Regions from separate parts of the Klebsiella sp. PK18 genome, predicted to be linked through region 1. Evidence: predicted binding sites of a transcription regulator. Region 1 holds the regulator's gene; the other holds the start of a gene.
What was found. The regulator LexA, encoded in region 1, represses DNA repair genes until DNA is damaged. The targets are predictions, from matches to a motif close to TNCTGTATGTACATACAGNA.

Region 1 (14,571 bases):
TGTTGGACCGTCGGGCTGCGGCAAATCCACCCTGCTGCGTATGATTGCCGGACTGGAAACCGTCACCAGCGGCGATCTGTTTATTGGCGATACCCGGATGAACGACGTGCCGCCAGCCGAACGTGGCATCGGCATGGTATTCCAGTCATATGCGCTTTATCCCCATCTTTCCGTTGCCGAAAATATGTCTTTCGGCCTCAAGCTGGCCGGCGCGAAAAAAGAGGTTATTAACCAGCGTGTGACTCAGGTGGCTGAGGTCTTACAGCTGGCGCATCTCCTGGAGCGTAAACCGAAAGCGCTTTCCGGTGGTCAGCGCCAGCGTGTGGCGATCGGTCGTACGCTGGTGGCAGAGCCAAGCGTCTTCCTGCTGGATGAACCGCTCTCTAACCTGGATGCCGCCCTGCGCGTCCAGATGCGTATCGAGATCTCCCGTCTGCATAAGCGACTGGCCCGCACCATGATTTATGTCACCCACGATCAGGTGGAAGCGATGACCCTCGCCGACAAGATCGTGGTTCTGGACGCCGGCCGTGTGGCGCAGGTCGGGAAACCGCTGGAGCTCTATCACTATCCGGCTGACCGCTTCGTTGCTGGCTTTATCGGTTCGCCGAAGATGAACTTCCTGCCGGTCAAAGTCACGGCGACGGCTATCGATCAGGTGCAGGTAGAACTGCCGAACCGTCAGCAAGTCTGGCTGCCGGTGGACAGCGCCAACGTTCAGGTGGGCGCCAACATGTCCTTAGGTATCCGCCCGGAGCATTTACTGCCCAGCGATATCGCCGATGTGACCCTCGAAGGCGAGGTTCAGGTCGTCGAACAGCTCGGTCATGAAACGCAAATTCATATCCAGATCCCCGCCATCCGTCAGAACCTGGTTTACCGCCAGAACGACGTGGTGTTGGTAGAAGAGGGAGCCACATTCGCCATCGGTTTGCCGCCAGAACGTTGCCACTTATTCCGTGAGGATGGCACCGCTTGTCGTCGGCTGCATAAAGAGCCGGGCGTGTAAGGCTTCCCATTAAAAAAAGGCGCGAACCCGGCAGGCGGCACACCGGCGAAGCGTTCAAAGAAAAGCAATGATCTCAGGAGATAGAATGATGATTACTCTGCGCAAACTTCCTCTGGCGGTCGCCGTCGCAGCAGGCGTAATGTCTGCTCAGGCGCTGGCTGTCGATTTCCATGGCTACGCGCGTTCCGGCATTGGCTGGACCGGCAGCGGCGGCGAGCAACAGTGCTTCAAAGCGACCGGTGCTCAAAGTAAATACCGTCTTGGTAACGAATGTGAAACCTATGCGGAACTGAAGCTGGGCCAGGAACTGTGGAAAGAAGGGGATAAGAGTTTTTATTTCGATACTAACGTTGCCTATTCCGTGAATCAGGAAGATGACTGGGAAAGCACCTCTCCGGCGTTCCGTGAAGCCAACATCCAGGGTAAAAACCTGATCGACTGGCTGCCGGGCTCCACGCTGTGGGCGGGTAAACGCTTCTATCAGCGTCATGACGTTCACATGATCGACTTCTACTACTGGGATATCTCTGGCCCGGGTGCAGGTCTGGAAAACGTTGACCTTGGCTTCGGTAAGCTCTCTCTGGCCGCTACCCGTAACTCAGAAAGCGGCGGTTCTTATACCTTCTCCAGCGATGACACCAAAAAATATGCAGCGAAAACGGCCAACGACGTCTTTGACATCCGTCTGGCGGGCCTGGAAACCAACCCGGGCGGCGTGCTGGAGTTAGGCGTCGATTACGGCCGTGCGAACCCGCAGGATGACTACCGCCTGGAAGACGGCGCGTCGAAAGACGGCTGGATGTGGACCGGTGAACATACTCAGTCCATCTGGGGCGGCTTCAACAAATTTGTCGTTCAGTACGCGACCGACGCAATGACCTCCTGGAACAGCGGCCACTCTCAGGGAACCAGCATCGATAACAACGGCAGCATGATCCGCGTTCTGGATCACGGCGCGATGGACTTCAACGATGACTGGGGCCTGATGTACGTGGCAATGTACCAGGACGTGGACCTGGACAGCAAAAACGGTTCGACCTGGTACACCGTGGGTGTCCGTCCGATGTACAAATGGACGCCGATCATGAGCACCCAGCTGGAAATCGGTTACGACAACGTGAAATCCCAGCGTACCAGCGAAAACAACAACCAGTACAAAATTACTCTGGCTCAACAGTGGCAGGCAGGCAACAGCGTCTGGTCTCGTCCGGCTATCCGTATTTTCGCAACCTACGCGAAGTGGGATGAAAACTGGGGTTACAGCAACGCCTCCGGTCTGCAGACCAAAGACAGCAGCGGAAGCGGCATGTACACCTCCAGCCGCGGTGACGACAGCGAAGTTACCTTCGGTGCCCAGATGGAAGTGTGGTGGTAATACCGTCCGCAGGACGGGTGTAACCTGGGAGGGGCGTCAGCCCCTCCTGACAATTCAGGGTTAGCGCGCTATTGCCTGGCTACCGCTAAACCGATGCTATCCAAGGTGAGAAGAATGAAAATGAAGAAAACTCTCGTCGCTCTGTGTTTATCCGCAGGGATGTTGGCATGCGTGCCGGGGATGAGCCTTGCCGATGTTAACTTTGTACCGCAGAACACCAGCGCCGCGCCGTCTATTCCAGCCAGCGCGCTGCAGCAGCTGATCTGGACGCCTGCCGATCAATCAAAGACGCAGAGCGTTGATTTAACCACCGGCGGTCAACGCCTGGATGTCCCGGGGATCGTCGGACCGGTCGCCGCCTGGAGCGTACCGGCCAATATCGGTGAGCTGACCCTGACGCTCGACAGCGAACTGAACAAACATAAGCAGATTTTTGCGCCGAACGTGCTGATTCTGGATCAGAACATGACGCCAGCGGCGTTCTTCCCCAGCAACTACTTTACCTATCAGCAGCCGGGCGTCATGACCGCTGACCGCCTGGGCGGCGTGATGCGCCTGACCCCGGCGCTGGGCCAGCAAAAACTCTATGTGCTGGTGTTTACCACTGAAAAAGACCTCCAGCAGACCACGACCCTGCTGGATCCGGCGAAAGCCTATGCCAAAGGCGCCGGCAATGCGGCCCCGGATATCCCGGATCCGATCGCTAAACATACCACCGATGGCGTGCTGAAGCTGAAAGTGAAAACCAATAGCACCTCCAGCGTGCTGGTGGGCCCGCTGTTCGGCTCCGCCGGCCCGGGTCCGGTCACCGTAGGCAATACCGCCGCGCCGGTGGCCGCGCCAGCCGCCGCCGCTGCTGCTGCTGCACCGGCAGCCAAAAGCGAACCGATGCTCAGCGATACCGAAACCTACTTCAACAACGGTATTAAGCAGGCGGTGAAACAAGGTGACATCGACAAAGCCCTGAAATTGATGAACGAAGCTGAGCGCCTCGGCTCGAAATCCGCTCGTTCCACCTTTATCAGCAGTGTAAAAGGCAAGGGGTAATCGTCTCCCCACAATGCTGATGTTTAGGCACAGCCTTTAGGTGCATCCTTCGGGATGCACCTTTTTTTGCACGCGCGGCAGCCTGTTGCATGGCTGTTGCGTGAATGATCGTATATTGACGTTTGCCCGCCACCAACCGCCTATTCTGCGATACAATGCTTTCACGTTATGTACCGGAGAATCAGGCATGTCCCATCCTGCGCTTACGCGACTGCGTGCGCTGCGCTATTTTGCCGTTATGCCATCCCTGGCGCCGCCCCTGAGTGACTGGCTGCTGCTGGAGGACTCAATGACCCAGCGCTTTGAGCAACAAGGAAAGCAGGTCACCGTGACCCTGATTAACGAAGGGTATATTGAGCGTGAGGCGCTGACTGACGAAGCGGCGCTGCTACCTGACGAGCCGCGCTACTGGCTGCGGGAGATTATACTCAATGCCGATGGCGAACCCTGGCTGGCCGGGCGCACGGTGGTGCCGGAGTCGACACTGTGTGGTCCGGAGCTGGCGCTACAGCAGCTCGGGCAGATCCCGCTGGGCCGATACCTGTTCACGTCGTCGACATTAACCCGCGATTTTATTGAAATTGGTCGCGATGCAGCGCTGTGGGGGCGTCGTTCCCGCCTGCGGCTGAGCGGCAAACCCCTGCTGCTGACCGAGCTGTTTTTGCCTGCGTCGCCGTTGTACTAAGAGGAAGAAAAAATGGAGTGGAGTCTGTCGCAGAATAAGCTGTTGGCGTTTCATCGCCTGATGCGCACTGACAAACCGATCGGCGCTTTGCTGCTGCTGTGGCCGACGCTGTGGGCGCTGTGGGTGGCCTCGCCGGGCGTCCCGCCGCTGTGGATCCTGGCGGTATTCGTCGCCGGCGTCTGGCTGATGCGCGCCGCCGGCTGCGTGGTGAATGACTATGCCGATCGAAAATTTGATGGTCACGTAAAGCGTACCGCCCGTCGTCCGCTACCGAGCGGCGACGTTACCGAGAAAGAGGCGCGAACGCTGTTTATCGTTCTGGTGTTGCTCTCCTTCCTGCTGGTGCTCACCCTCAACACCATGACCATTCTGCTGTCGGTCGCGGCGCTGGCCCTGGCATGGGTCTACCCGTTTATGAAGCGCTACACTCATCTGCCGCAGGTGGTGCTGGGGGCCGCCTTTGGCTGGTCGATCCCGATGGCCTTCTCGGCCGTTAGCGAATCGCTGCCGCTGAGCTGCTGGCTGATGTTCCTCGCCAACATTCTGTGGGCGGTGGCCTACGATACCCAGTATGCGATGGTGGATCGCGATGACGACGTGAAGATCGGCATCAAGTCCACGGCGATCCTGTTCGGCGAAAACGATCGTCTGATTATCGGTATCCTGCAGGTGGCCGTGCTGGCGCTGATGGGCGCGGTGGGCTGGCTGAATGGGCTGGGCTGGGAATACTACTGGTCGTTGTTTGTCGCGGCAGGTCTGTTTGGCTGGCAGCAGAAGCTTATCTTCAATCGCGAGCGCGATAACTGCTTCAAAGCGTTTATGAACAATAACTACGTCGGGCTGGTGCTATTCCTGGGCCTGGCGATGAGCTACCTGTAATCCCCTGTCAGCTTCCCCCCGGTGTATCGGGGGGAAGCGAGGGCAGAAAACACCGCGTTACGCGTCATCCTGCGTGACGCTTTCAATCGTCAGCCGCACATCCGACGTAATCAAGTCCGCCAGCATCCGATAAACCTTCAGGGTCTCTTCCGGCTCGGCATCGCCGGTGTCGCTAATGTAGCCTTCATCGCGCAGGGTCAGCACCAGGGTGCTGAACACCGCTTTGTCGAAGAACTCCGGCGCGTTAATGCCATGCAGCACCGACAGGCGCTGGGCCACGGTACGACTCTCTTTTTCCAGCGAACTGCGGTTGATTGACGGGTTGGCGCTCAGCAGCCAGAAGGTGATGGCATAGCGCTGCAGCGTCTCGCGCGCGCCCGCGGCCAGCAGTTGCAGGGAGCGAGAGTGCGACGGATTGAGGCTCATCACCTCGCCATCGACGACGATCAGCTCCTGACGCAGCATCTCGGCAATCAATGCATCCACCACCCCGGCCAGCTCTGCTTTCTCCCAGCGCAGGAACAGCTCGGCCTTGAGGAACGGATACAGCGTTTCGACATGGCGCAGCACTTCGGTGCGGCTGAGCTGACGATGCTGAGTCACCAGGGCGGCTAACAGCGACGGTATCACCAGCATATGGGCGATGTTGTTGCGATAGTAGGTCATCAGCACCGCCTGCTCGCGCGGCAGGATGATGATATCGCCGATGGTGTCCTTCTCCACTTCGAACTTGTTCATCTGCAGCGCGTGGTCGATAAGCTCGCTGGCCGAAGCGGAAGGTGTCGTCGCATCTGGCGAATAGGGCACATTGCGCAGCAGCGCGAGGTAGCACTCCAGCTGTTGGGTGAGCTGCTCCCGGGTCAGTGAACGCTGACGCGAGGCCAGCAGCGCCGTGCAGCACAGGTTCATGGCGTTGGCCGCGCCGGCGTTGTTGATGCGCACCATCAGGTCAGCGGCGATGTTGTTCACCGTTGGCGTCAGCCAGGAAGGGCGGATGGCTTCGATCGGGTCGATGGCTTCCCGCCACTCCGGCACATGGTGGTTAAGGTAGGTCATCAGCGGCAGTGGTTCGCCGAAGTTGACATAGCCCTGGCCAAGGTTGCGCAGCTTGCTCAAGCCACGCACCATCTGCGGCAGGCTCTCTTTCTCTTTGGTGGCGCCGCGCAGCTCTTTAGCGTAGGTGCCTACTTCCATCACGTGTTCATAGCCGATGTAGATAGGCACCAGAGTGATCGGCCGGGTGCCGCCGCGCAGCATCGCCTGGATGGTCATCGACAGCGTACCGGTCTTCGGATCGAGCAGACGGCCGGTACGGGAGCGGCCGCCTTCGACGAAATACTCGACGGAATAGCCGCGGCTGAACAGCTCGCCAAGATATTCACGGAACACCGTGGAGTAGAGCTTGTTGCCCTTAAAGGTGCGGCGGATGAAGAACGCGCCCAGGCGGCGGAAGATCGGCCCGGCAGGCCAGAAGTTGAGGTTGATGCCCGCCGCGATATGCGGTGGCACCAGGCCCTGATGATACAGGACGTAGGAGAGCAGCAGATAGTCCATGTGGCTGCGGTGGCAGGGGACATAGACAATCTCATGGCCGTCGTGAGCCAGCTGGCGCACGCGCTCGGCGTTATGCACGTTGATCCCCTGGTACAGGCGGTTCCAGGTGAAGCCGAGAATGCGGTCGGTCAGGCGGATCATCTCATACGAGAAGTTCGCGGCAATCTCTTCCATCAGCGCGATAGCGTTCTGCTGAGCCTTCTCATGCGAAATTTTCTTGCTGCGCGCTTCGTCTTCCACCGCGCGGGCAATCGCTTTCGAGGCCAGCAGTTTATTAAACAGATCCTGGCGAGCCGGCAGACGCGGGCCGACGGCGGCCAGGCGCTGGCGGGCAAAGTGCATCCGGGCGACGCGAGCCAGCTTCTGGGCGATGATCTTATCGGTACCGTGCTCATCCGCCATGCGGCGCAGCGACACGGAAGGCGAGAAACGCACGAAACTGTCGCGGCCGAGCCAGGAGACGGCGAAAAATTTCTGGATACCGTTCAGCATCCGCAGCGGCGGATTGACTTCCCCTTTCTCACGACCCGGCGAGCGGCCGAACATCACCGAGACCGGCACCATTTGCACATCGAGGTCCGGATGGTTGCGGTGCAGATCGAGGTAGTCGTGGAACAGCTTGATGGACTCTTCTTTTGGCGTGTAATAGGTAAATACGCGCGGCCCACCGTGGATGAATACGTAACGCGGCAGCAGCGCGCCGTCGATCTCCAGCGGTTCAAGCGGATCGGGTAAATCATGCGCCAGGCATTGGGCGCGCAGCGTCAGCAGGTCCGCCTTGGAATTATAGGGCAGGACGTACATGACCGGACGCGAGGTATCGAGTCCTAATTCCTGGGCAGGCTCTGCCGGAATAGACTTGCTTTTTACCAGCACCCGTAATGGTAAATTCAGTAATTTATAGTAAATTCGTTGCCAGCCGGACATAAACGATGTGAAGCCTCTGGTTAATCATGCAAATGCGCGGCAAGAATAACAGAAAGTGGGCAAAATTTCCGTTACCACGCGGCAAACGCGTACACTCATCGACGTCATTTACGTAAAAAGGTTTTGTGATGGCCAATAATACCACCGGGTTAACCCGAATCATTAAGGCGGCAGGTTACTCCTGGAAAGGATTTCGCGCAGCGTGGATCAACGAGGCCGCGTTTCGTCAGGAAGGTATCGCCGCCATCGTGGCCGTCGCGATAGCCTGCTGGCTGGACGTCGACGCCATCACCCGCGTATTGCTGATTGGGTCGGTCCTGCTAGTGATGATAGTCGAAATTCTCAACAGCGCGATTGAGGCGGTCGTGGATCGTATAGGCTCGGAATATCATGAGCTTTCAGGGCGCGCCAAAGACATGGGATCGGCGGCGGTCCTGCTGGCGATTATCATCGCACTGATCACCTGGGGAACGCTGCTGTGGAGCCATTATCATTAACGTTCTTCGCTAAGCCTCGCAAAATATAAACAATCTGCCGATTTTTGTGTGCCATGTGGTTCCAAAATCACCGGTAGCTGTATATACTCACAGCATAACTGTATATACACCCAGGGGGCGGAATGAAAGCGTTAACGACCAGGCAGCAAGAGGTGTTTGATCTCATTCGGGATCATATCAGCCAGACGGGCATGCCGCCGACGCGTGCGGAAATTGCTCAGCGCTTGGGGTTCCGTTCCCCAAACGCGGCGGAAGAACACCTGAAAGCGCTGGCGCGTAAAGGCGCGATCGAGATCGTCTCCGGTGCTTCTCGCGGTATCCGCCTGCTGACGGAAGAAGAACATGGCCTGCCGCTGATCGGCCGCGTCGCCGCCGGCGAGCCGCTGCTGGCGCAGCAGCACATTGAGGGGCACTATCAGGTCGACCCGTCGATGTTTAAACCCAACGCGGATTTCCTGCTGCGCGTCAGCGGCATGTCGATGAAAGACATCGGTATCCTTGATGGCGATCTACTGGCGGTCCACAAAACCCAGGACGTGCGTAACGGCCAGGTGGTGGTAGCGCGCATTGACGACGAAGTGACGGTGAAGCGCCTGAAAAAGCAGGGTAACGTCGTCGAACTGTTGCCGGAAAACAGCGAATTTACCCCTATCGTTGTCGATCTGCGTCAGCAGAGTTTTACCATTGAGGGTCTGGCCGTTGGCGTGATCCGTAATGGAGAATGGATGTAACGCCTGCCCCTGCGCAGCGTCATCTGATGCATGACGCTGCGACGTTTGTCCTCAATCAGGTCTCCGAACATGCTGCTCAACGCTGCCGATAAAGCGCTGTGGCGCCTTGCGATCCCGATGATTTTCTCCAATATCACCGTCCCGCTGCTGGGGCTGGTGGATACCGCGGTGATCGGCCACCTTGACAGCCCGGTATACCTCGGCGGCGTCGCGGTTGGGGCGACGGCTACCAGTTTCCTCTTCATGCTGCTGCTGTTTTTGCGCATGAGCACCACCGGGCTCACCGCTCAGGCCTGGGGTGCCAAAGATCCGCTGCGACTGGCGCGGGCGCTGGTGCAGCCGCTGACTCTGGCGCTGGGCGCCGGGGTTCTCATCATCCTGTTTCGCCTGCCGCTGATTAACCTCGCTCTGCATATTGTCGGCGGCAGTGAGGCGGTGCTTGAGCAGGCGAGACGGTTTCTCGAAATCCGCTGGCTCAGCGCCCCCGCCTCGCTGGCCAATCTGGTGCTGCTCGGCTGGCTGCTGGGAGTCCAGTACGCCCGGGCGCCGGTGATTCTGCTGGTGGTCGGTAATCTGCTCAATATTGTGCTCGACCTGTGGCTGGTGATGGGCCTGCGGATGAACGTCCAGGGGGCGGCGCTGGCCACGGTCACCGCGGAGTACGCCACTCTCATTATTGGCCTGATGATGGCGAAGCGGGTGCTGACGCTGCGCGGCGTGTCGCTGGCAATGCTGAAAAACGCCTGGCGCGGGGATCTGCGCCGTCTGCTGGCGTTGAATCGGGACATCATGCTGCGTTCCCTGCTGCTACAGCTGTGCTTTGGCGCGCTGACCGTGTACGGCGCGCGTCTGGGCAGCGACATTGTGGCGGTCAATGCGGTACTGATGACCATGCTGACCTTTACCGCCTATGCGCTGGATGGCTTTGCCTATGCCGTGGAGGCCCACTCCGGCCAGGCCTACGGCGCGCGCGACGGCAGCCAGCTGCTGGAAGTCTGGCGGGCGGCCTGCCGGCAGTCTGGCATGGTGGCGCTGGCGTTTGCCCTGATTTATAGCCTGGCGGGGGAGTACATCATCGCGTTGTTAACCTCGCTGCCTTCTCTGCAGCAGCTGGCCGATCGCTATCTGATCTGGCAGGCCATCCTGCCGGTGGTGGGCGTCTGGTGCTATCTGCTGGACGGCATGTTTATCGGCGCCACACGCGGCGCGGAGATGCGGAACAGCATGGCGGTCGCCGCGGCGGGGTTTGCTGTAACGCTGCTTTCGGTCCCGCTGCTCGGTAACCACGGTCTGTGGCTGGCGCTGGCGGTGTTCCTCGCCCTGCGCGGCCTGTCTCTGGCGCTGATCTGGCGTCGCCACTGGCGACACGGCACCTGGTTTAGCTAGTCATTGCCGTTCATCACGGCCATCTATGAATTCCCGCGGTTGCGCGCCGCTTACCGGGGCAACTCAGTAGCCCGGCTCAGCGTAGCGCAAGCCGGGAAAATCGCCTCAGCCTTACCCATCGGTATGATGGTTAAAAATTCCGAATAACGAATCGGTACCAGCATTCTCATCTATAGTTAATACCATGTCCGGTACAAAACGGGCTGTAAACCCACCGAATGATGAGGACGTTATCATGAATAAAGACGAAATCGGCGGTAACTGGAAACAGTTGAAAGGTAAAGCCAAGGAACAGTGGGGCAAACTTACCGATGATGATATGACCGTGATCGAAGGTAAGCGCGATCAGCTGGTCGGTAAAATTCAGGAACGGTACGGCTATGCGAAGGATCAGGCTGAGAAAGAAGTCTCAGACTGGGAGCATAAAAACGACTACCGCTGGTAGCGTTCCGTGGCTCAAAGAATAAAGCATTTGTGTTAGTGCCTGTCTGAATGGCGTAAGGATGCGCCGTTAACCCTGTTTCCCGCTGCGGCTGACGCTCAGCGGGCTTTCTTTTTCAGCTGAATGGAATGGTCGTGCTGGCAGTGTCCCGGCGTGCTGCAGGCTTCGACTTCCACGCAGTCTGCACAAAGGCCGTGAGCTTCAATCACGTTGTGGCGCAGGGCAAAGCCCATTCTGGCCGCTAACGTATGCATGATATCTTCCACCCCTTCCGCCGCCTCTTCCTTCACCACGCCACAGCGGTCACAGATAAACATGGCTGAGCTATGGGTCGGCTGGTCAAAGAGATGGCACAGCACATAGCTGTTGGTCGATTCAACCTTATGAACAAAACCCTGCTCGAGTAAAAACTCCAGCGCGCGGTAAACCGTCGGCGGTTTAGCCTGCGGCTCTTTGTCACGCAGGAGATCCAGCAGATCGTAGGCGCTGATCGCCCCTTGTTGCAGGCTCATCAGGCGCAACACCTCCAGACGCTGTGGGGTCAGGCGTACGCCGCGCTGCGCGCATAGCTTTTCAGCATGCGCTAACATCTCTTGCGAAGGGGTCTTATCCATGAGCATCCTCGGGTTGTGTGAATTTGAATCTGTTACTTTATCACGTTCCTCAGAAAACACCGAGAGCCGGCAGGTGATACGGGTCATACTTCAGATTGTCGGTACCTGCGCCAGTTCCGGGTGCTGGCCGCTGACTTTCGTGCAGACTACGCCTTAGTCGATCGCTAAAACCGTCCTGCCCGATTTAATCGCAACACGCATGACCCTGGGTATGCTATATCTGAAGTGTCTCATTTTCGGGAGAAAACGATGAAACGACCTGATTGCATTCGCCACTGGCGCGAACTGGAAGGGCCCGACGATGCCACTTATCCCGACAGCCCGGAGCGTTTTTCGATTGGCGCGCCGCTGGGGCGCGGTTTACGTCTCAACCGGCTGGGGATCCACCACGAGCGACTGCCGCCCGGGCGGCGCACCTCGTACCCGCACGCGGAGAGCGATGAGGAAGAGTTCATCTACGTGCTGGAGGGCTATCCGGAAGTGTGGATAAACGGCTATCTCTGGAAGCTGGAGCCAGGGGACAGCGTGGGTTTTCCCGCGGGTACCGGTATCTGCCACACTTTTCTCAATAACACCGAGCAGGAGGTTCGTCTGCTGGTGGTGGGCGAGGCCAACAAGAAATACAACCGCATCTATTATCCGCTCAATCCAGGCTATGCCGCGACGCGCCAGGATCGCTGGGTTGACCATCCGCCGCAATTCTTCGGTCCACACGACGGCAAGCCGCGGAAAAAGTAATCGACCCGGGGAAGGGGCGAAGCGCGGCGCACTATGCGCCTGTGGTTTATCTTTGTGCTATAGTAGCGCCCCTTTTTACCCGGATGCTTATTTATTCGCCATGATGCCTGAATCAACGTCACCTGTTTTCCCTGCTCACCGCTTCTCCATCGCGCCGATGCTCGACTGGACTGACCGACACTGCCGCTACTTCCTGCGGCTGCTGTCGCGGCATACGCTGCTGTATACCGAAATGGTGACCACGGGGGCGATTATTCACGGCAAAGGTGACTATCTGGCCTATAGCGAAGAAGAGCACCCGGTTGCTCTGCAGCTCGGCGGCAGCGATCCGCAGGCCCTGGCGCAGTGCGCGAAGCTGGCTGAAGCGCGTGGCTACGATGAGATCAATCTCAACGTCGGCTGCCCCTCCGACCGCGTGCAGAACGGGATGTTTGGCGCCTGTCTGATGGGCAATGCGCCACTGGTGGCCGACTGCATCAAGGCGATGCGCGATGTGGTGTCGATTCCGGTCACGGTGAAAACCCGTATCGGGATTGACGATCAGGATAGCTATGAGTTTCTATGCGAATTCATTGAGACGGTCTCCGGCAAGGGCGAGTGTGAGATGTTTATTATTCACGCCCGCAAAGCCTGGCTCTCCGGCCTGAGCCCAAAAGAGAACCGCGAGATCCCGCCGCTGGATTACCCCCGCGTCTGGCAGCTGAAGCGCGACTTTCCCCACCTGACGATGGCGATTAACGGCGGGATCAAATCGCTGGACGAAGCCAGACTGCAGCTTGAGCATATGGATGGGGTGATGGTCGGGCGTGAGGCCTATCAGAACCCGGGTATTCTGGCCTCGGTCGACCGCGAAATTTTCGGCATCGCCGGCGCGGATGCCGATCCGGTGGCGGTGGTGCGAGCCATGTACCCGTATATTGAGCGCGAGCTCAGCAATGGCACCTATCTGGGCCATATTACCCGCCATATGCTGGGGCTGTTTCAGGGCATCCCCGGCGCTCGCCAGTGGCGTCGCTACCTGAGCGAGAACGCGCATAAAGCCGGCGCCGATATTGCGGTGCTGGAGCATGCGCTGAAGCTGGTGGCCGATAAACGTTAATTTCTGACGAAAACCTGGTGAAATTGACCACGCCTCGCGCACTGACGCGGGGCGTTTTCTTTTAAAGTCAAATGCTTATGTTTGGCATGCTTTTTGTAATACCTGCAGAGTGAAGTATTCATTCGTTGGGGAGAGAACCATGCTGGAACTGCTATTTGTCATTGGATTTTTTGTCATGCTGTTGGTGACCGGCGTATCGCTGCTGGGGATTATCGCGGCTATCGTGGTCGCTACCGCGCTGATGTTCGTCGGCGGGTTGTTTGCCTTGATGATCAAATTACTGCCGTGGCTGCTGCTGGCCGTGGTGGTGGTGTGGATTATTCGGGCGCTGAAATCCCCGAACGGAAACGCTTTTCGCGACAATAACCGTTGGCGTTACTAAGGTATTGAGGGGTCTGTCACAACCTGAACAATTTTGCAGACAACCGCGTAGGCATTACTGAGCAAATCTGTCACTATTAGCGCGTTAACGAATTCATCGCGCTGTACCCTACATACAGCCGAACTAAAAAAAAGTAAGGGCTTCCCAGGTGGAAGCCCTAAACTTTTGTCCCTTTGTCCGCTTACGGCAGCAGCAAACTCGACCCCTGAGTTACCCGGCTTTCCAGAACTTCATGCGCCCGACGGGCCTCGGTCAGCGGATAGGTCTGACTCTCGGGTACGTCCACTTTGATTACCCCACTGGCGATCAGTGAAAACAGTTCACTGCAGGCTTCCGCCAGCTCTTCCCGGTTGGTGATATAGCCCTGCAGCGATGGGCGGGTGACATACAGAGAACCTTTCTGATTCAGGATCCCCAGATTGACGCCGGTCACCGGGCCGGAGGAGTTGCCAAAGCTGACCATCAGGCCGCGTCGCTGCAGGCAGTCCAGAGAGGCTTCCCAGGTATCTTTTCCCACCGAGTCGTAGACCACGGCCACTTTCTTACCGTCGGTAAGTGCCTTGAGCCGCTCCACGATTTGCTCTTCGCGATAGTTAATCACCTGCCAGGCGCCAGCCTCTTTGGCACGCTGGGCTTTCTGCGCGCTGCCGACGGTGCCGATAAGTTTCGCGCCCAGCGCTTTCGCCCACTGACAGGCAATCAGCCCCACGCCGCCGGCGGCCGCGTGAAACAGGAACACTTCATTAGGCTTAATTTCATAGGTTTTGCGCAGCAGATACCAGACCGTCAATCCTTTCAGGAACGATGCCGCGGCCTGTTCGAAAGAGATGGCGTCCGGCAGGACCGCGGCTTTGTCGGCCAGCACATTGTGTACCGTGCTGTAGGCGCCGAGCGCCGACTGCGCGTACACCACCCGATCGCCTACCTTAATGTGCGTTACCCCATGGCCAACTTTACTGACGACGCCGGCTGCCTCGGTGCCCAGACCGCTCGGCAGCGATGGTGGCGGATAGAGGCCGCTACGAACATAGGTGTCGATATAGTTGATACCGATGGCTTTGTTTTCGACCTGAATTTCATGTTCCGCAGGATCGCGGGGCGTGAACTCAACCGCCTGAAGCACCTCCGGCCCGCCGTGTTTTGAAAATTCGATGCGTGTTGCCATGTTCGCTCCTGTGTTGTTCTGAGATTATCCAGTAAGCTTAA
Region 2 (14,571 bases), 2.1 Mb from region 1:
GGCATCGAGCTCCAGCAGCGGCGCCATATCGCCCGCCAGATCGACCATAATCACCGCATTGCGGTTTTCCGGATGCCAGGCCAGGGGCGCCACCAGGCTGGTGTTGCCGCGCGCGGCGCCAAACATGCCGGAGACATGCACCAGCGGTTTCATCTGCGGCACGTCGATGAGCGTCGCCAGCTTGCGCTTATTGCGGTGGCTGTAGAGATAATCAAACAGCCGCGGCTGCCGGGTTTTCACCAGTTTCGCCATGGCGATGGTGGCGTACACATCGGCCATCGCGTCATGGGCGTTCTGGTGCTCAATACCGTTGGCGACGGTCAGATGTTCAAGCCGGAAGCTGGGCAAACCCTCGTCATTCTCCGGCCAGGTGATCCCTTCCGGACGCAGGGCATAGCAGGCGCGCATCACGTCGAGCAGATCCCAGCGCGAGTTATCGTGCTGCCAGCTCCAGGCATAAGGGTCATAGAAGTTGCGATAGAAGATATTCCGCGTCACTTCGTCATCAAAGCGCACGTTGTTATAGCCGACGATGCAGGTTTGCGGCACCGTGAACAGATCGTGGATGCGGCGGGCAAACGCGGCCTCATTATCCCCTTTGGCCAGCGCTTCCTGCGGGGTGATCCCGGTGATCATCACCGCCTGCGGCTGCGGCAGATAATCGTCAGCGGGCTTGCAGTAAAACACCTCGGGCTCGCCGATCACGTTCAGCTCCGCGTCGGTGCGGATGGCGGCGAACTGCGCCGGCCGGTCGAGGGAAGGGCTGGTGCCGAAGGTTTCATAATCGTGGAATAAAAATCCGGGCTGGTTGACGCTATCTTGCATAGTCTGTTCATTATCCGTGGTGGCGTGCGACCGGTATGGTAAACGATTTGCCCGGTCATCAGAAGGGTAACGGCAAGCAACTTCCTCTGCTGTGTCATATTTTCTTGCAATTAAACCCTGATATGAAACGCGAAGTTCCGTAAAAAGGACGGCGGATCTGTAAATCTAGAGGATATGCCGTTGAAAGGCCGTTTGTTTATTGCTGTATCTTTGCTCGCTTCGAGCGTTTCCTGCGCATTTGCCGTCGACTTCCCTGCTACGGTCGCGCCACCGGCTATTCAGGCTGGCTCCTGGGTGCTGATGGATTACACCACCGGTCAGGTCCTGACCGCGGGTAACGAACATCAGCAGCGCAATCCTGCCAGTCTGACCAAACTGATGACCGGCTACGTGGTCGACCGCGCCATCGACAGCCATCGTATCACCTTTGACGACATCGTCACCGTGGGTAAAGACGCCTGGGCGAAGGGCAACCCGGTGTTCGACGGGTCATCCCTGATGTTCTTAAAACCAGGGGATCGGGTCAGCGTCCGCGACCTCAGCCGTGGGCTGATTGTCGACTCCGGTAACGACGCCTGCGTCGCGCTGGCCGACTATGTCGCCGGCGGCCAGCCGCAGTTTGTCGCCCTGATGAATCAGTATGTCGAAAAATTGCACCTGCGGGATACCCATTTCGAAACCGTCCACGGCCTCGACGCCCCGGGCCAGCACAGTTCTGCCTATGACCTCGCGGTGCTGTCGCGGGCGATTATTCATGGCGAACCTGACGTCTACCACATGTACAGCCAGAAAAGCCTGACGTGGAACGGGATCACCCAGCAAAACCGTAACGGTCTGCTGTGGGATAAAACCATGAACGTCGATGGCCTGAAAACGGGCCACACCTCGGGCGCCGGGTTCAACCTGATCGCCTCGGCGGTGGATGGCCAGCGCCGGCTGATCGCCGTGGTGATGGGGGCGGACAGTCCGAAAGGCCGCGAGCAGCAGGCCGCTAAACTGCTGCACTGGGGGCAGCAGAACTTTGACACCGTGCAGGTGCTGCAGAAAGGCCAGAAGGTCGGCACCGAACGCATCTGGTACGGCGATAAAGAGCAGATTAAGCTCGGCACCGATCAGGATTTCTGGTTAGCGCTGCCGAAGGCGGAAGTGTCGCGGATTAAAGCGAAATATGTGCTGGATAAGAAGGATCTGGAGGCGCCGATCGCCGCCAACCAGCGGGTCGGCGAGATTTCGCTGTATGACGGCGACAAGGTGGTGGGGCACTATCCGCTGGTCACCCTCGAAAGCATCAATAAAGGCGGGGTGTTCTCGCGAATGAGCGATTACCTGCACCACGAGCTGTAACCATGATAACCGCCTCTTTGCAGGCGGTTTTTTTCGTCTGTCGCTCCTGCTGGCGGGGCGCCTGTTTTTTCAGCAGTGTGATGGCGACTCTGTGAATTCGCGCACATACTGAGGGGGGATCTCCTGTTAAATTAACTGTATATTCATACAGTCATTTATCTCCAAAGGAGGCAAGATGAACTACAGCATCACCACCCTCGGCAAGAAAACCATTGCCGGTTTCCATCTGGTCGGGCCCTGGGATCAAACGGTCAAGCAGGGGTTTGAGCAACTGATGATGTGGGTTGAGAACCATCAGGTGCCCGCCCGTGAATGGCTTGCCGTCTACTACGATAACCCGGAGGAAGTGCCGGCGGAAAAACTGCGCTGCGCCACCGTGGTCGCCGTTGACGAGGATTACGTCATTCCCGCCAACAGCGAAGGGGTGATACTGGCGGCGATTGCCGGCGGGGATTACGCCTGCGCCCGCGCGCGGGTGGTGGATTACGATTTTGCCACCCCGTGGATGCAGTTTTTCGACAGCCTGCTGCAGAGCACAACGTATCGCGTGGCCCCCAGGCCCTGTTTTGAGATCTATCTCAACGACGGCAACCACGACGGCTACTGGGATATCGACATGTATGTCCCCGTTGAGCGCGTCGCGTCGTAGCGGTTTACCCCTGTTCCGGACAAGGATTTTTACATTCCCGGCACGCTCCGGGCGAAAAAGCAGTTACAATTGGCCTTTTCGTTTTGCCGGAGAGGGTTGTGCGCGCTGATAAATCACTCAAGCCATTTGAGATCCGCTTGTATCGCCATTATCGGGTGGTGCATGGCGTGCGGATTGCGCTGGCCTTTGTGCTCACTTTTTTGCTGGTGCGGCTGCTGAACGTGCCTGAGGGGACCTGGCCTCTCATCACCCTGGTGGTGGTGATGGGGCCGATCTCCTTCTGGGGCAACGTCGTGCCGCGGGCGTTTCAGCGCATCGGCGGCACGATCCTCGGCTCGGCGCTGGGGCTGGTGGCGCTGAAGCTTGAGCTCATCTCCCTGCCGCTGATGGTCCTCTGGTGCGCGGCGGCAATGTTCCTCTGCGGCTGGCTGGCGCTGGGCAAGAAACCCTATCAGGCACTGCTGATCGGCATTACCCTGTCGGTGGTGGTCGGGGCGCCGCCCGGCGATATGCATACCGCGCTGTGGCGAAGCGGCGACGTGATCTTCGGCTCGCTGCTGGCGATGCTGTTTACCGGTATCTGGCCGCAGCGGGCGTTCATCCACTGGCGCATCCAGATGGCCAGCTATGTCGCCAACTTTAACCGCCTCTACCAGGCCGGCTTCTCGCCAAATCTGGTGGATCGGCCGCGGCTGGAAAAGCATCTCCAGCAGGCGCTGAACGACGTCGTCAAAATGCGCGGGCTGATCACCCCCGCCAGCAAAGAGACGCACATCCAGAAGGCGATCTTCGAGGCTATCCAGACCGTCAGCCGCAACCTCGTCTGCATGCTGGAGCTGCAGATCAACGCCTGGTGGGCCACCCGTCCGGGTCATTTTGTGATGCTCAATGCGCACACCCTGCGGGAGACGCAGCAGATGACCCAGCAGACGCTGTTGGCCATCGCCCACGCCTTGTATGAAGGGAACCCTCAGCCTGTGCGCGCCAACAATGAAAAGCTGAATGAGATCGTTCTCGAACTGCGCCAGCTGATGAAAGAGCAGGGTGACGACAGCCTGGCGGAAACCCCAATTCATGGCTATGTTTGGCTCTCGATTGAACTGGCGCGCCAGCTGGAGCTGCTGTCGCATCTGATCTGCCGCGCGTTGCGCAAATAAGCACCAGATGCACCGGGTAACTGCATGGGTTGTTTCGATTCAGCAGCGTTTAGGGTTATGATAAACGCAAAGGAAAAAACATTGTCATCAGCGACTGCTAGCAGTTATGTTAGCCCTATAACGCAGTCGCTTTACGAATCCGAATCTCAATTATTAGGGGTGTAAAAATGGAAACAACTAAGCCTTCTTTCCAGGACGTACTGGAGTTTGTTCGTCTGTACCGTCGTAAGAACAAACTGCAGCGTGAAATTCAGGACGTTGAGAAAAAGATCCGTGATAACCAGAAGCGTGTTCTGCTGCTGGACAACCTCAGCGACTACATCAAACCGGGCATGAGCGTGGAAGCTATCCAGGGCATCATCGCCAGCATGAAGAGCGATTACGAAGATCGCGTTGATGATTACATCATCAAAAATGCCGAGCTGTCCAAAGAGCGCCGCGACATCTCCAAAAAACTGAAAGTGATGGGCGAAGCCAAAGTCGAAGGCTAATCCCTGCCGGTCCGGCGGCGATCGACGTCGCCGGGCTGTTCTGCTTTACCTCCCCATTCGTCTCTTTTTCTGCAAAACTTTGTCCCGGCAACTGACTCTCCTCACCGACTCTTTGCTATACTGCCCCGCGAAAACGTATTGATATCGGAAAGGTTTCTCTCATCCTGGCCGGGCATCTGACGCAGCGGCGTCAGAGCGATATCTCAACACCTCTCACCTCTCCGACGATCGATTCGCCAGAAGACAAACTCAGGTGCTGACCGGGCGTGACCGAACTCTTCCGCTGCTTTCGCCGACAGGAGTCAACCTCACGTGATTAAGTCATTCTTTGCTGCACTCTCGTTTATCAGCCGCCTGCCGGTCCCGGCGCGGTTATCTCAGGGCCTGGAGATCGAACAGTACCAGCGCAGTATCGTCACCTTTCCGCTGGTCGGTTTACTGCTCGGCGCCATCGCCGGCGCAGTGGCGCTCCTCCTGCAGCCGTGGTGCGGCGTCCCGCTGGCGGCGCTGTTCGGCGTGCTGGCGCTGGCGCTGCTCACCGGCGGATTTCACCTTGACGGGCTGGCTGATACCTGCGACGGCATCTTCTCCGCCCGCACCCGCGATCGGATGCTGGAGATCATGCGCGACAGCCGGCTGGGCACCCACGGCGGGCTGGCGCTGATCTTCGTGCTGGTGGCGAAAGTGCTGGTGGTCGGCGAGCTGCTGCTGCGCGATACCCACCCCATCGCCGCGCTGGCGGCGGCCTGCGCCGTCGGTCGCGGAATGGCGGTGCTGCTGATGTATCGTCATCGCTACGCGCGGGAAAAGGGGCTGGGCAATCTGTTTATTGGCAAAGTTAGCCTGCAGCAGACGCTGGTGACGATGGCGATGGGGGTAGCGCTGGCCACCGTCCTGCTGGGGCTGCAGGGCCTGCGCGCCGCGCTGATCACCCTGGTGCTGATCTGGGGTCTGGGATGGGCGCTGAAGCGAACCCTCGGCGGGCAGACCGGGGATACTCTCGGGGCGGCGATTGAGCTGGGTGAATTACTCTTTTTACTGGCGCTGCTGTAAGGCCTGGCGCCAACGATGAGGAACAGAATGGAAACACTTTCTGCGTTACTGGCTGCCATTCCGCAGCCCGATGTGGCGGGCATGGCGCGCGCTCAGCAGCATATTGATGGCCTGTTAAAGCCGCCCGGTAGCCTTGGCCGTCTGGAGACCCTGGCCGTGCAACTGGCTGGTCTGCCGGGGCTGCAGGGGCAGCTGGCGCTGGCGGAGAAGGCGATAGTGGTCATGTGCGCCGACCATGGCGTCTGGCATGAAGGCGTGACGCCTTCGCCGCAGGTGGTGACGGCCATTCATGCCGGCAATATGGTGCGGGGCAACACCGGCGTCTGCGTGCTGGCGGCGCAGGCCGGGGCCAGGGTGCAGGTGGTGGATGTCGGCATCGATGCCGACCCGCTGCCGGGCCTGATTAACCTCAAGGTGGCCCGCGGTAGCGGGAATATCGCCCGGACGGCGGCGATGAGTCGCCAGCAGGCGGAGACGGTGCTGCTGGCCAGCATGCATCTCACCCGCCAGCTCGCCGCCGACGGGGTGAAAGTTTTTGGCGTCGGCGAACTGGGAATGGCCAATACCACCCCGGCCGCAGCCGTGATCAGTGTCCTGACGGGCAGCGATCCTGACGCCGTGGTGGGCTGTGGGGCCAATCTGCCGCTGGCGCAGCGGGGCCATAAGGTGGCGGTGGTGCGCCAGGCGATAGCCCTTAACCAGCCGAACCCGGAAGAGGGGCTGGATGTCCTGGCGAAGGTGGGCGGTTACGATCTGGTGGGCATGACCGGGGTGATCCTCGGGGCGGCCTCCTGTGGCCTGCCGGTGGTGCTGGATGGCTTCCTCTCCTATGCCTCTGCCCTGGCGGCGTGTCGCATGGCCCCGACGGCGCATCCTTATCTTGTCCCTTCGCACTTGTCGGCGGAGAAAGGGGCGCAGATCGCCCTGGACGCGCTGGGTCTGCGGCCCTATCTCGATATGGACATGCGCCTGGGAGAGGGCAGCGGCGCCGCGCTGGCCATGCACCTGCTGGAGGCCGCCAGCGTGATGTACAACCAGATGGGAACGCTGGCGCAGAGCAACATTGTGCTGCCCAATACCGCGCCGTCGTCCTGATGGTAGAGCGCATCGTCTCCACGATGGGGGGACGATGCGCTGCGTTTACAGCGCCTGCTGCCAGATCGCCTGGGGCAGGAGGTAAACCTGCGCCGGGGCGCGCATGCCGTCGGTGACAATATGGCGGATGCCGCTGGCCATCACCGCCAGGGTGACGTCAAAAGCGTTCAGGCTGTCGCCGAAGCCCGCGGTCAGGTTGAGCATCGAACCATTGGCCAGCAGATAGATGGTTTTGTCGGCCATGCGGTAGGCGTTGATATACGGCATCACCTCTTCCTGAGGGTACTGGCGCAGGTACTCGCCGTCGATCTCTTCCGCCACGTGGCCGACGTTAAGGATAAAGACTCCCGCTTTCGCGCGCTCCAGCGCCTGGCGATTAACCACGTTTTTCCCGCCTGTCGCCGTGGCCACCACGTCCGCCGAGGCGATAGCCTCCTGCAGATCCACCACGTGCCAGCCGTCGTAGGCCGCCTGCAGACGACGGGCAGGATCGATCTCCGCCACCATCACCTGACCGCCAAAGGCTTTTGCCGCCGCCGCGACGCCCTGGCCGACCGGGCCGTAGCCGATCACCAGCACTTTTTTCTCATGCAGGGTGAGATGAGTGGTCTGGAAGAAGGTGTGCCAGGCGGTGAGACCGACCATATGGCGGTTGTGCAGCCCCTCTTTGACCGGCAGATCGTCCCAGTTAAAGATCGGATAGCCTGGCTGAATATCGCCCAGCCGATTGACGCCCGAGCCAGTGGCTTCCAGACCCGCCACGATGTTACCAAACTCGCCGCGCTGGTGGAGCAGGGTGGTGATATCGGCGCCCATCTCGCACAGGTGAGTGGGCTGCCAGGCAATCGCTTTTTCCCATGACTGTTGCCAGTCGGCGTCGCTCATATTGCGCCACGCGCAGGCATCGGCGCCGCGCTCCACCAGCCAGGCCACCACGTCGTCCTGCACGGTGGTGGGGTTACAGGTGGTTAAAAAGACCTGAGCGCCCTTGTCGAGGATCCCCTGCACCAGCGGGATCATTTTCATGTCGAGGTGCATACAGCAGGCCAGGCGCACGCCGCTGAGGTCGGGCAGGGCGGCGACCTGACGCAGGGTACGCGGCATATTCTGACTGGCCCATGCCACTTCTTTCACTAAAGAGATTTTATTATTCACTGGGTTATGACCTTCAGTTCGCAAAAGGGGTATCCCCCTGACAGAAAAGGGATTCTATCAGCCCACGCGAGAATTCACAGCCCTGTGCCCTCTGGACGATATTGCCCACGCTATCCCCCTGTGAAATACATGGTTGTTAATGTAAGGTTAAAAAAAGAAAATAAAATATAAGTAATTCCTATGACCTAAGCGATAAAGCGATGTTGAGTGTCATTTCTGCGGGGCTGTTTTCACGGCTGCGGATTTTCCTTGGGCGCCTGAAGCCGCACGCGCTACCGGTGGCCCGCCGGCATATCGTGCTGGGATCCATTGGCGCCGGCACCGGGCTGGCGGTGACCAGCATGTTCAGCCACTGGCTGCTCGGCGAAGTCAATTTGTGGTTTATTGCCCCCATGGGCGCGTCGGCGGTGCTGTTATTTGGCGTGCCGAGCAGCCCGCTGGCGCAGCCGTGGTCGATTGTCGGCGGTAATGTGCTGTCGGCGCTGATCGGCGTCACGGTGGGCATGCTGGTTCCCGACCCGGCGCTGGCCTGCGGGCTGGCGGCCGCGCTGGCGATCGCCGGGATGTATTTTCTGCGCTGTCTGCATCCCCCCGGCGGCGCGGTGGCCCTGACGGCGATCCTCGGCGGCGCCGGGGTGCACAGCGAAGGCTATCACTTTGTACTGACGCCGGTGCTGCTCAACTCGCTGATGCTGGCGCTGCTGGCCATCGTGTTTAATAACCTGGTTGGCCGCCGCTATCCGCATCCGCTGGCGGCGGAGGAGGTCAAGCCCCGGGCGGTGCCACTGGGCATCTCGGTCACCCGGGAGGATATTCACGCCGCGCTGCTGGAAGGCCAGTTCCTCGACATTGATGAAGACGATGTCCAGGAACTGCTGGAGAATATCGAGCAGCAGGCGCGCCAGCGTATCGCGATGGCTGCCCGCCGCTAAGGGCGCGCTTCGGGCTGCGGGTTACAGATCGCCGGTAAGATACTGCGCGACCCCGCGGCCAAAGCTCCAGTCACCTTTCTGATTACTGATAATCGACACCATCACATCATCGCCGCTCAGGCCGCAGTGCTCCGCCAGCTCCCCCTGCAACAGGGCGAAGAAGCGTTGCTTCTGCGCCTCGCTGCGCGGGCTGGTATAGACCCGCACCACCACCAGATCCCGCGAGCGGGTCAGTCCGAGGCCGGTATCGTCAATCACCATATGGTGGGCTTTGTTTTCGTGAACAATCTGGTAGCGGTCGCGTTCCGGTACCTCGAAGGCACGCAGCACGGCGCGATGGGCGGCATCCAGCAGGGTTCTGATCTCCTGTTCCGTACGGCCTTCAATCAGGTCAAATGTCAGTAATGGCATGCAGGTGTTCCTTATCGTTAGGGAATAATGACGGGCTGAACAGGATGCTAGCCGATGCCGTCGCGGGCAAAAACCGCTATAGTTGAATACATTGTTTTTACTGGTGAACAATCACATGAGCGAGAGTCGTCCGGAGAGTTACTGGGCCCATCTGTACTGGCTGACGGTGCTGGAAGAGCAAAAAAGCTATACCCGGGCCGCGGAAAAGCTGGGGATCAGCAAGTCGGCTATCAGCCAGAAAATCAGCGAGCTGGAGCGGGTGACTGGCAAAACCCTGGTCCATCGCACTACCCGCAGCGTGAGCCTCAGCGAAGACGGACTGCGGCTGGTGGCGGAGCTCAACGAGCCGTTTGGTCAGTTGCGGGATATTTTCACCGGCGCCTGCGATGAGGGCGGGCCGCTGCGGGGAACGCTGCGCCTGACCGCGCCGGTGGCCTTTTCCCGCCAGCAGCTGGTCCCGGCGATCGCGCCGTTTTTGCATCAGCATCCCCAGCTGCATTTGCAGCTGGAGGTGACCGACCGGCTGGTCTCTCTGGCCAGCGAAGGGTTCGATCTTGCCATCCGCCACTGTCGGCGCGAGGCGCTCCCGGACACCCACGTCGCCTGGCCGCTGTGTCACACCGCGACGCTGATCGTCGCGTCCGCCGACTATATTCGCCGCCATGGCCGCCCGGAGACCCCCGACGATCTGCGCCACCACCAGTGCCTGACCTATCCCCGTGGGCCACAGCGCCCGCAGTGGACGTTCGCCTCCCGCCAGGCGCCCGATGAACGGGTGACCATCAATGTGCAGGGGCCCTTCGCCACGAATAACAGCGAGTCGCTACGCGATGCCGTGCTGGCGGGGCTTGGGGTGGCGCTGCTGCCGGATTTCAGCGCCCGGGAGGCCATCGGTCGCGGGCTGGTGCAGGAGCTGCTCCCGGCGTGGCAGCCGGTGGAGGTGTTTGCCGATAAGCTGTACGTCATCCGGCCCTATACCCCGCGCGTGTCGCGCGCGGTGGAAACCTTCAGCCGCTACCTGAAAGCGACCTTCAGCGAGCCGCGTCAAGTTCCTGCGCCAGCGCCTCGCTAAAGCGGGGAAGCAGATGGCGTTCGCCGGGAAGCCGCTGCGCGAGGGTGACGGTTTTGTCGGCGCAATAGACCCGCTCGCTGCCGAGCTGCGCTTCAAAGGCGTTCGCCGCCTGATGCGCCGCGGTAAGATCGGCGTCAATAAGGATCACCGCATGGGCCAGCACCACGTGGCCGCGGCCTGCCGTCAGCGGCCGCCAGTACTGGGCGGTACCGACAATCTTGCGCGCCGCCTCGCCCTCCCCGCAGGCGAGGTTATACCGGCCATCGCAAAAGGAACCGTTTACCGCCCGGGCGTGGCTGGCAACGCCGAAGCGCGCGAGGGTACGCTGCAGCACCGCGCACAGCGAGTGATAGATGGGTTCGGCGGCCTCGCCGAGCGACTGCTGCACCGGCCAGGCGAGGCTAAGGTTGATAATTCCCGGCCCCTGAGGCACCAGACCGCCCCCGGAGCGGCGGAGCCATACCGGCCAGCCGCGCGCGGCAAAATGCGCGCTGACCGCCGGCAGATCCGCAAACTGACGATAGCTCCCCGGCACCACAAATCCCTGCGGCGCCTGCCAGAGCTGGGCGACGGCTTCCCCGGCGCAGGCTTTGGCAAACAGCGGCTGTTCCGCCTGGGTGGGGTCCTCGCAAAACTGCAGCGCCAGCGAGGAGGGGGTAAAACGGCGAGGCCAGCAGTCGGCCAGCGATAACAGAGACATGCATTCTCCTTACCGGAGGGCGCGGGTCACGCCCTCCGCTGGTGGGTCAGTGGACGGTCTGTTTTTTCATCAGCAGGGCGGTGAGCGCCGACAGCAGGCATCCCGCGGTCAGATAGAGGGCCACGCTGTGCCATGAACCGCCGGAGAAGGTGACCAGCGCCGCGGCGATAAACGGCGTAAAACCGCCGCCGACCACGCTCGCCACCTGGTAGCCGACGCCGGCGCCGCTGTAGCGATAGCTGGCGCCGAACAGCTCGGTAAACATCGGCTGCTGGACGCAGACCACCATATCATGGGCGATATTGGCCAGCATCAGGGCGAAGAACAGGATCCAGAAAACAGACTGACTCTCCAGCGCCATAAAGAACGGAAAACCGCTCAGCGTGCCGATCAGCGCGCCGGTGATATAGATCCGTCGGCGACCAAAGCGGTCTGCCAGCCAGGCGAAGCAGGGGATAGTCAGGCAACTGAGTCCGCCCACCAGCAGGCCGATGTTGAGAAACAGCTCGCGCGGCAGGCCGAGGTTTTGCGTGGAATAGTTGAGGGCGAAGGCGGTGACGATATACATCGTCAGCAGTTCGCACAGCCGCAGGGCGATAATCAGTAAAAACGCTCCCGGATGGCGAAGCAGGGCTTCCACCACCGGTAGTCGCTTTTTCTCCGGCTGAAGGCTGGCCTGGCTCTGCTGCGCTTCAAATTCCTGCGATTCCGCCATGCCGTTACGGATCCACAGCGCAATAAGGACCAGCACCACGCTGAACAGGAACGGTAAGCGCCAGCCCCAGCTGAGGAACTGCTCGTCGGTGGTCAGGCTGCTGATCAGCGATACCAGCCCGGTGGAGAGCAGCAGGCCGACGCCGTAGCCTACCTGCACCCCGCTGCTGTAAAAGGCTTTTTTCCCCTGCGGGGCGTTCTCCACCGAGAGCAGCGCCGCGCCGCCCCATTCCCCGCCGACGGCAAACCCCTGAACGGCCCGCAGGAACACCAGCAGCGCCGGCGCCCACCAGCCGATCTGGCTGAACGAGGGGAGCAGGCCGATGCAGGCGGTGGCGATACCCATCATCCAGACGGTCATCATCAGCATCCGTTTACGCCCGAGGCGGTCGCCGAAGTGGCCAAAGATAATCCCGCCGAGCGGGCGAAAGAGAAACCCGACGCCGAAGGTGGCAAAGGCGGCAAGCGTCCCCATCGCCGGGCCGATCTGCGGGAAAAACTCGCGGTTAAACACCAGCGCGGCGGTAATGCCATAGAGAAGAAAATCGTACCAGTCGACCACCGCGCCGGCAAAACTGCCCCATGCCGTCCGCCGGGCGCGAAGCAGTGAATCTGGCGCCTCGGCGGGCTGCACGCTTATTGTTGAATCCATACCCTGTCCTGTCTGTCACATAATTTGTCGTTATTGGAATGAGACGCTTTTACTGTTGCGTCAGCGTTGAGACTACCGCGCAGCGGCCGTGGAGGAAAGTAGTTTGCCTGCTAAGCGGGGAGATGGCGCAAAAAAGAAGCGACGGGAAAGGCGGGCTAAATCACACCCTGTACTAAACAATCTGGCAATTTGCCAGCCAGCTTATACTTTTAATTAAATCAACGGATAACAAAGAGGGACACCTTTTAAGAATTGACGTAAATGGTTTACACTTAACATGTCTCCTTCTCTGGAATGGTGAGTTAAATGCGTCTACTTCTTGCAGTGTTATTTTGTTCTGTCATGTTGCCTTCCGCTTACGCTGAAAAACTGCCTGCGCCGACAGGAAAACCTGTACTGACCATTTCCGGAAAAATCGGGAATACGAACGTCGGTGACAAAGCCGTTTTTGACCTCGCGGCGCTGGAAAAACTGGGGATGAAAACGGTGGAAACCACCACCCCCTGGTACACCGGTAAGGTTCGTTTCGATGGCATTCCCCTTAATAAACTCATGGATTTAGTCGACGCTAAGGGCAAATCCGCGCGCGTGCTGGCGCTTAACGACTACACCACCATTATCCCGATTGATGATTTTTATAAATTCCCGGTCATTATGGCCTTAAAAATGAACGGCGAATATATGCGCGTTCGTGATAAAGGTCCATTATTTATCGTCTACCCTTACGACAGCAGCACTGAATTACAAAACCAGATCTATTATTCCCGATCGGCCTGGCAAGTTTCTAAGATTATTATAGAGTAAGGGTTGGATCTTGAATCGAATACTCACGGCTATTATTTTGTCGTTATTTATTGTTACCGGATATATTACCTATCTGGTGCATGAGCGACAAAGTGAGTTGCAAAAATTTACCCGCTATACAGACTCGTGGTCAATGTCGCAGATGGTGTCGGAATATATGCGACTGGAGTCTCGTCTGGCGGGAATGGCGATCGGGGCCGAAGGGGCGGACCACGATGAGGTGCGCCTGCGCCTGGAGATCATGATGAGCCAGATCGAACTCCTGCAGCAGGGCGATCTGGGTAAATTTATTAATAAAAGCGAACAGCGGAAGACGGTGGTCGCGACGCTGATTCGTAATCTTCATCTGCTTGATAAACAAGTTGATACCATGACGCCGGAGCAGGTCAAACAGATCCTGCCGGTGTTGAGTGAACTGGATGGCCCCCTGACCTCAATGGCCGCCGCCACCCTGACGCAAGATATTAATATCGTTAATATCACGCATGATAAAATCCAGCATCTTTATTATATCTACTCGGTGATCTCCATTCTGCTGATCGCCATGTGTATTACCCTCGGCCTGTTGATGCTCCGGCAGAATAATAACCTGCGTCGCGCCCATGTGCGCATGAAGACGCTGGCCAACGATCTGCAGGCCTCGAAAGAGAAGTTGCAGGTACAGAACCGCCGACTGCAGTACGATGCCTACCATGATTCGCTGACCGGTATGCCGAATCGTCTCTCTTTCTGGCAGCGGTTGCAGGAGATTGTCAACCAGGTGCGCCCCTATCAGGGGTGCGCGGTGGTGATGCTGTTCGACCTCGACAGCTTTAAGGATGTGAACGATACCCTCGGCCATGATGCTGGCGATAAGCTGCTGCAGGATCTGGCCAGTCGTCTCTCTTTTTTCCGCAAAACCTCCGAGACGCTGTATCGCCTCGGCGGCGATGAGTTCGCGATGCTCTCTTACGATCTGACTGAAGAGATGGCCCTCGAGCGCGCCAATGTTATCCGGGAGAAGATCAGCCAGCCCTATCAGATCTACGATGCGCAGATTAATATCGACGCCTGCATCGGGATCGTTATCTCTGACGGCGAAAGCCGGACCGATTATCTGTACAAGTGTGCCGACCTTGCGCTGTACGAGGCGAAAAAAGAGGGCAGCGGTCATGTGCAAATTTTCCGGCCGGGCATGCTGCAGCGCCTGCAGGAGAATAAATCATTTGAAGATGACCTGCTGCAGGCGCTGGCTCATGACGAATTTAAAGTCTACTACCAGCCGATCGCCGATACCGTCACGCGCGAAATCTACGGTTATGAAGCGCTGGTTCGCTGGTTCCATCCCGTGCGCGGCGCTGTGCCGCCAACGGTGTTTATTCCCGTCGCGGAGAAAATCGGCCTGATCAATACCCTCGGCGAGTGGGTGCTGAAAACCGCCTGCGCCGAAGCGGCCAGTTGGGCGACGCCGCTAAAAGTCTCGGTCAACGTTTCGCCGATTCAACTGATGAACACGTCGTTGACCGATACCATTATCG

Region 2: the regulator LexA is predicted to act here: its motif matches at 2,303-2,322, upstream of sbmC (DNA gyrase inhibitor SbmC).

The regions. Positions count from the first base shown of each region.
Region 1 is NZ_CM173493.1:5,273,206-5,287,776, reverse strand. Features, by position in the region: gene malK (maltose/maltodextrin ABC transporter ATP-binding protein MalK) at 1-1,009, shown strand, start outside; gene AC3EMD_RS25885 (maltoporin) at 1,095-2,384, shown strand; gene malM (maltose operon protein MalM) at 2,499-3,431, shown strand; gene ubiC (chorismate lyase) at 3,619-4,116, shown strand; gene ubiA (4-hydroxybenzoate octaprenyltransferase) at 4,129-4,995, shown strand; gene plsB (glycerol-3-phosphate 1-O-acyltransferase PlsB) at 5,053-7,476, opposite strand; gene AC3EMD_RS25860 (diacylglycerol kinase) at 7,605-7,973, shown strand; gene lexA (transcriptional repressor LexA) at 8,096-8,704, shown strand; gene dinF (MATE family efflux transporter DinF) at 8,774-10,090, shown strand; gene AC3EMD_RS25845 (CsbD family protein) at 10,326-10,535, shown strand; gene zur (zinc uptake transcriptional repressor Zur) at 10,631-11,146, opposite strand; gene AC3EMD_RS25835 (cupin domain-containing protein) at 11,396-11,884, shown strand; gene dusA (tRNA dihydrouridine(20/20a) synthase DusA) at 11,985-12,983, shown strand; gene pspG (envelope stress response protein PspG) at 13,123-13,365, shown strand; gene AC3EMD_RS25820 (quinone oxidoreductase) at 13,547-14,530, opposite strand.
Region 2 is NZ_CM173493.1:1,780,831-1,795,401, forward strand. Features, by position in the region: gene sbcB (exodeoxyribonuclease I) at 1-825, opposite strand, end outside; gene dacD (serine-type D-Ala-D-Ala carboxypeptidase DacD) at 1,006-2,169, shown strand; gene sbmC (DNA gyrase inhibitor SbmC) at 2,345-2,818, shown strand; gene AC3EMD_RS08615 (FUSC family protein) at 2,917-3,975, shown strand; gene AC3EMD_RS08620 (DUF496 family protein) at 4,143-4,466, shown strand; gene cobS (adenosylcobinamide-GDP ribazoletransferase) at 4,779-5,519, shown strand; gene cobT (nicotinate-nucleotide--dimethylbenzimidazole phosphoribosyltransferase) at 5,547-6,614, shown strand; gene AC3EMD_RS08635 (adenosylhomocysteinase) at 6,660-7,769, opposite strand; gene AC3EMD_RS08640 (HPP family protein) at 7,970-8,701, shown strand; gene AC3EMD_RS08645 (tautomerase family protein) at 8,723-9,112, opposite strand; gene AC3EMD_RS08650 (LysR family transcriptional regulator) at 9,228-10,184, shown strand; gene AC3EMD_RS08655 (lipoyl protein ligase domain-containing protein) at 10,144-10,884, opposite strand; gene shiA (shikimate transporter) at 10,931-12,250, opposite strand; gene AC3EMD_RS08665 (putative pterin-binding protein) at 12,557-13,054, shown strand; gene AC3EMD_RS08670 (putative bifunctional diguanylate cyclase/phosphodiesterase) at 13,065-14,571, shown strand, end outside.